DNA from 2 places in the Colwellia sp. 20A7 genome. Region 2 is predicted to be linked to the other one. Evidence: riboswitches for the same ligand, from Rfam matches in the RefSeq annotation. Region 2 holds a riboswitch; the other holds the start of a gene.
What was found. A riboswitch is a leader RNA that binds a small molecule or an ion and turns the genes downstream of it on or off. The one in region 2 is predicted to bind cyclic di-GMP.
Positions count from the first base shown of each region.

Region 1 (3,467 bases), 1.7 Mb from region 2:
CCTTCCCATAAAACTTGATTCCAACCTCGGCCTAACAACCACTGCCCATTCTTATTTTTTTTACGAAAGTTAATGGCTAATTGAACAGCTTCTTGCTCTGATAAAACATTGTTTAGATTAACTTGCATTAAACTTAAGCCGTAAGCTAATACATGCCCATGAGCATCAATCAAACCAGGTAATAGTGTTTTACCGTGACCGTCAATTTCTTGAACGTCTTGCATAGGCAATTTATCATCACTAGTAAATAGTTGATCTATTTTATCATCAGTAAACTGCATGGCTGAAAATTGTATAAGATCACCTGTTTTATTTAATGTATAGCCATTAATATTTTTCAGTAATGTTGTTTGTGAAAATGTTGGGAAGTGTACAATAGTGAGTAAGGTAAAAAGTATAATTTTTTTCATTAGTACAAACCTAGGTTTAAGAGGGCGTTTTTATATTAAAACATAAGCCTTGATAGGTACATTCATTTTGGCTGTTTGTTTAGGTGGTTGTTTTAGCTATTTGTTACCGTATATAAGTTTAAAAAATGTCTGATTTGGTTTTCTTGTTCCATGGCATCATTAAACCCTAGTTGTATTAGTTCGCTGCAGAAGTTTTTTTCAAACAGTAAGTAACTAACAAGACTTGATTCAGCATCATTATTAATACCCGCGCTACGTAAGAGAACTCTTACAGGTAAGGGTAAATCGTCATAATAGTTTCGTGCAATAGTATTAAAGTCACTACTTGGATTGATAATGAAACTATCGATATGCTTTAAGCCTTCAACATTTTCTTTTTTACTTTTGGGGATTAGTTTTAAGGTTTCATTTATACGGGCCATACGCTCTAAATCACTATTCATAGTGTCAGCGAATATGGAATCTAATAAATGGCCAGCAATAGTTGCTGCTGTAGGTGGGTGAGGGGTATTTTCATTAGCATATATAGGCTCTTTGGGTTGCTCAACACCGATAATAAAAATACGCTTAGCACCTAAGTGAATAGCAGGACTAAGGGGTGATAATTGATGCACTGAGCCATCGCCAAAGTGGTTTTTTTTAATCTTCACCGAAGGAAATACTAAGGGAATAGCTGCTGAAGCCATTAAATGTTCAGTATTAAGTTGAGTTGCTTGACCACAACGCTTTTCTCTATTCCAAGGAGCTATATTATCATTAGCTTGAAAAAAGCTGATAGAGTTACCTGTACTATAACTTGATGCGGTGACTGAGGTAGCAGATAGGTACCCCTGTAAAATATTATTATCAATACGCTTAAAATTCATCACCGAGTTTAATAGGTCACGAAGCGGTTCATTGTTTAATAAACTACGAGGTAATTTATTAGCATAATCAGCTTGAAAGTTTGCGAACATAGCTTTACCTATATACCCAAAAACACCTCGGGTATTATTATGATAAATTTTACTGGTATCGAGGTTTTTCCACACCCACTCAAGCTTTTTTACCCCTAAGTGAAAGCATGACGCATAACATCCTAAGGCTGTGGTATTTATTGCCCCTGCAGAAGTTCCACATAAAATAGGGAAGGGAATAGCATGATTTCTAGGTACGAATTTAGCGATAGCTGAAAGAACACCTACTTGATAGGCTGCTCGAGCCCCACCACCAGTTAGTACTAAAGCGTTTTGGGTGGCAACATAATTATGTCTTCTAGTCATCGATGATTATCTTGAATTAAAGTGTTGATTAAGATGTTGTTTGTCAATTGCAACTATAAGTGTTTTTATTTGATACTGCTAGCCTAAGGGGGAAAGTTAGCCGAAAAAAAACCAGCAGAAGCTGGTTTTTTAAAATGACATAGAATTATTAACAATTAATCTTCTACTTGTCACTATTTGCACCTAAAAGATGTAATAATTAAGTAGTTTTCTTATCTGAAAATAATTTATTAGCTGCTAACACGTTCGTTAGCAACATCAATCAATGGTTTCGATCCAGTTTGCAACAATGCTAAGTTAGCAGAAACAACACTCTTTGGTAATTTAGAAATCATCAAAGATCCTGTTTCTACAGAACCACTTGTTGATGCAAACTCTAATAAGTTCTGGCCATTACACTCAATGCCGTCGAAAATACGACGAATTTTTAATTTATTCATTTTTAAAAATGAACGCATGCGTTTCTTGTCATCAGCAGCCACATACTCACATATGCTTTGTGCAATGTTCGTCGCTTGTGCTTGAGGTGTCGATACAACAGACGTTAAAGTTAAAATAGTGATGGTTGAAGCTATTAATAATTTTTTCATTTTAGTAACCTTTAATTTAAATGGATTATTAAAAGAAAAAACCACGGGATGTACCTATGAACGAGGTGACTCCGCTGCCGTAGATTATCCAGTATTAGAAAATCCCGTAGGCCGGTGGTTTTGCGTCGCATACTTTCATATGCTTTGCCTTTTCTTTGTCAAATTTAATTATCTCTAATATTTATTATAAATGCAAATTTCATTTAGTTTATTGTTATATAAGAGAATAACATATTATAAGTATTACTTATTAAGGCAAAAAATTTAATAAATTTAAGTTGAGACATTATACTTACAACATGTTTACAATCTTGTTACATAAGGCCGAAGTATATTTGTAATTGAGGTATGTTTCTTTTATCAAAGTATAATTATTTTAAGTTAACTAATTATACTTTGAACTTTACTAATTCAAGACTAAAACTGCATTTCAGGTGTATTCTCATGTACAACTAATTCACCTTCAGTTAGTTTTATTATTTCTTCAACAGATACGCCAGGTGCGCGCTCTAACAAGTGAAATTTTCCTTCTTTTATTTCTATATATGCTAAATCTGTTAGCACTTTTTTTATACAGCCTTTTCCCGTTAATGGTAGCGTACAGTTTTTTAATAATTTAGACACACCATGCTTTGATGCATGAGTCATGGTAACAATAATATTATCAGCACCAGCTACTAGGTCCATTGCGCCACCCATACCTTTAATGAGTTTTCCTGGGATCATATAAGAAGCAATATTACCATTTACATCAACTTCAAAAGCCCCAAGTACGGTTAGGTCAACATGTCCACCACGGATCATGGCAAATGATTCGGCCGAATCAAAAAGAGAAGCACCTGTTGCCATAGTAACCGTTTGTTTACCTGCATTAATAAGATCGGCATCAATTTCGTCTTCAGTGGGAAATTGTCCCATTCCTAATAAGCCATTTTCAGATTGAAGCATAACCTCAATCCCTTCAGGTACGTAATTAGCGACAAGGGTTGGAATACCAATGCCTAGATTAACGTAATAACCATCTTGAAGTTCTTGGGCTACACGTTGTGCAAGTTGTTCTCTGGAAAGCGCCATTATTTATCTCCTCTAGGGTAACAGCTGCGTTTATTGTTTTTATCGACAATCGCAGTTAGCTATCAACCTGTTAATTATTGTTCAACTTAGTTCTATGAGCGGGTAGTGCGTTGTTCAATGCGTTTCTCGAA
Region 1 covers NZ_CP047130.1:1,968,542-1,972,008, forward strand. Annotated here, with positions in the region: gene GQS55_RS08545 (amidohydrolase) at 1-410, opposite strand, end outside; gene GQS55_RS08550 (patatin-like phospholipase family protein) at 503-1,672, opposite strand; gene GQS55_RS08555 (DUF3718 domain-containing protein) at 1,903-2,262, opposite strand; cyclic di-GMP riboswitch class I at 2,324-2,421, opposite strand; gene GQS55_RS08560 (3-oxoacid CoA-transferase subunit B) at 2,680-3,336, opposite strand; gene GQS55_RS08565 (CoA transferase subunit A) at 3,429-3,467, opposite strand, start outside.
Region 1: another riboswitch for cyclic di-GMP. It lies ahead of GQS55_RS08555 (DUF3718 domain-containing protein); the one in region 2 lies ahead of GQS55_RS01335 (MotY family protein).

Region 2 (3,467 bases):
CTCCTCGTGTCATTTTTACTGCTGCCCTAATAATGCTGATTCTAGGTGTTGTGCCAGGTATGCCAATGTTTGCTTTTGTGAGCTTTGGTTTACCCTTATTATATGCTGCTTGGCGTTTGCAAAAATCATCACCTGACGATGGCTTAATTGAAGCTGAAAGTATTACCGAGACAATATCTAATGAACTGATCGCACTTAAATGGAAAGACATACCGCATGTTGAACATTTGTCTGTTGAGTTAGGTTTTCGACTTGTTTACCTTGCCGACAAAAGCAAAGGTGAAGAATTAGTGAAAACATTGCGAGGTGTTCGTAAAAATTTATCTGAGCAATTAGGTTTTTTGCTGCCAGAAATTAGAATTAAAGATAATCTGAGATTAAATCCACAAGAGTATAAAATCAAACTTGCTGGGATAGCGGTCGCTGCGGCGCAATTAAATGCGAAACAATTGTTAGCGCTAAATACCGGTGATGTATACGGACAACTAGATGGTGAGTTAACAACCGATCCTGCCTATGGCCTAGAGGCTGTTTGGATAGCTGAAGAGGCGAAAGCTAAGGCCTTAAACATGGGGTATTCAGTTGTTGATTTAGGCACTGTGATTGCGACTCATACTGGTAAAGTTATCAAAGAGCATCTAGATGAATTATTTGGTTATGAGGATATTCAACGCCTCAATGAGCGTTTAAAAGAGATTTCACCAGGTTTAGCTGAAGCACTTGAAAAAGCATTACCGATTAATTTACAACTGAAAGTTATGCGCTTACTTTTACGTGAGCATGTTGCTTTGGGTGATATAGTAACCATTGCAGGCACTCTTATTGATAGTGTTGAAGTAACAAAAGATCCTATTTTACTTACCTCTGATGTTCGTTGCGCACTGCAACGAGTTCTGGTGAAACAAGTGATGGGTGAACGAGATGAACTAGCCGTATATAGCTTAGACGAAAAACTAGAACAAACGATGCAAAGTTCACTTGATCAAGCAATGCAGTCAGGCAAAGTGGCATTAGATAGCTTTCCGGTGGATCCTAATTTGCTCGGCCAATTTCAACGTACAATGCCAGCTATTATGGACGATATGAAAAGTAAAGGTATTACCCCTGTACTTATAGTGATTCCACAGTTACGACCTTTATTAGCTCGTTATGCTCGTTCGTTTACCAAAGGTAGCTTAAGTGTATTATCTTATAATGAAGTACCGGATAATGTGAGAGTGAATATTATTGGATCGTTAGGTTAGTATCCGTACTATATTTTAGGGGAAGGTTTTGCGTGAATGGCAGAGCCTAAATATAGTAGATTAACGCTTGTTTTTATTTTTTAGTATTGGCTTATTAGCATTCACTTAGTTGTCACACTTTTACATTATTGTGGTAGTTGTTTGCTAATGTGTTATTTGTTAAAAATAATGCTTGTTTAATTCACTTTATTAAAAAGCTATTAATTACAATACATTAAATATAAAGTAAATATAAAGTAAATATAAAGTAAATGCGAATTATGTATGAATATTTGATAGTAGATGATTGCAATTCAGCCGCCGTTACTTATAATGAATGAATCGAAATAGTAATTAATAGCTATTTTTTATGGAATCGGGTAGGAATAAACTAAGAAAATTAAATAGCAAACTATTTGAAAGAATAGGACGCAAAGCTTCCAATCTAAAGCTTAATTATTAAGTCAAGATTGTGGGAGTTACATTAACTTAGCGGTAGTTTTCATCTCACCTATATATATATGTGATGTTCCGCTTATTGCTAGTATTTTACAAGGAACGGGTACATAAATGTTAAATTGTTTCCCTCAATTTTTTAGTTTTATTCTATTTTTTTCAACCTTATTATTTACGCAGCAAAGTAAAGCAGAGCGTAACATTCAACAAACCTACGAAGACAGCACTTGGCAAGTCAGTGGTGATTCTTTTCATTGTCAGTTAACACAAACCATTGATGAGTACGCACAGCTGAGTGTAACATCTAAAGCAGGTGAGCCTCAAAACTTGAGTCTTCAGTGGTTATTAACTGATCGCGAAATTACCAATGTGCAAGTGTTTGCACGCCGAGCAGATTGGCAACCAGCACAAATATCACCTCCTAAGATAATGTTTAATTCATCTGAAATAGAACAGCAACAAGTTTATTTTTACTCAGGCATTGCCTCGTTATTACGAGTGATTAAACAAGGTTTTTGGCTTGATGCTATTATTGGCTTTGGTGATGAAGAGTTACGTTTAACGTTTGCAAATACGTTTAGTGATAATGTGATTTCAAAGTATCAAGCTTGTCGTCACCAGCTTGCGCCATTATCGTGGGATCAAGCACGAGATCATGGTTTTGAATTTGAATTGGGTGAGCGAATAGTAAAAAAACAGGCAGACATTACTTTTTTAAAAAATTTAGCGCGATATATAGCATTAGATCCTAACGTTGAAAAAGTCATGATAGATGGCCATACTGATGATGTAGGTTCACCACTGGCAAATAGATTGCTTTCTAAAGAACGAGCAGATGATGTAGCTGCTCGTTTAGTCGAATTTGGCTTGTCAGAAAATATGCTAGAAGTGCGTGCACATGGTCAGCGTTATCCTGTTGCTAACAATAGTACAATTCTTGGGAAATCTTCAAATCGACGAGTATTAGTTCGTTTATTTAGACGCTCAAATTGATTTCGACCAAGGAGAAAATGATGGATCAAAAATACCTATTGTGGTTTGCACACACAAAACCTAGTCGAGAAATTGAAAATACTGTAAGTGGTGAAAACTTTAAACTGTTACATACTAACTCACTTCCCGATGCAATTAGTTATTGTTTAGACTTAAAGCCTCAGCTGATTTTTATTGATGCTGATAATGATCAAATGTCACTCGTTGACTTAGTAACATTAGTTCGTAGAACTTGCAAAAATGGTCAAATAATATCACTTGTTGACTCCTCCCAAAGTGAGCTTGCTTCCCTGTCATTAAGTAAGGGCGGCGCAGTTGACTTTTTACTTAAACCTTTTTTTCCTGAACAGCTTAAATTAACTATCCGCAATGCTGAGTCTATGAAGCAAGGAGCAGAAGGTTTAATTGCTGTCTCTAATAAATCTCAACAATTGTTACGTTTAGCCAACCGTGCAGGGCAGACTAATGCAAGTGTGTTGATTATGGGAGAATCAGGAACGGGCAAGGAGAAATTGGCGCATTTTATTCATAAGGCGTCTGCTCGTGCAGATAAACCTTTCGTTGCTATTAATTGTGCAGCAATTCCAGAGAATATGCTTGAGTCAATGTTATTTGGCTATAACAAAGGTGCTTTCACTGGGGCTACTAGTAATCAAGTCGGTAAGTTTGAATTAGCTAACGGTGGGACGATTGTATTAGATGAAATTTCTGAATTACCATTAGAACTTCAAGCTAAGTTATTAAGAGTTATTCAAGAACGAGAAGTCGAGCGATTAGGCAGTCATCAACGTATTA
Region 2 covers NZ_CP047130.1:311,444-314,910, forward strand. Annotated here, with positions in the region: gene flhA (flagellar biosynthesis protein FlhA) at 1-1,244, shown strand, start outside; cyclic di-GMP riboswitch class I at 1,620-1,710, shown strand; gene GQS55_RS01335 (MotY family protein) at 1,794-2,672, shown strand; gene GQS55_RS01340 (sigma-54-dependent transcriptional regulator) at 2,693-3,467, shown strand, end outside.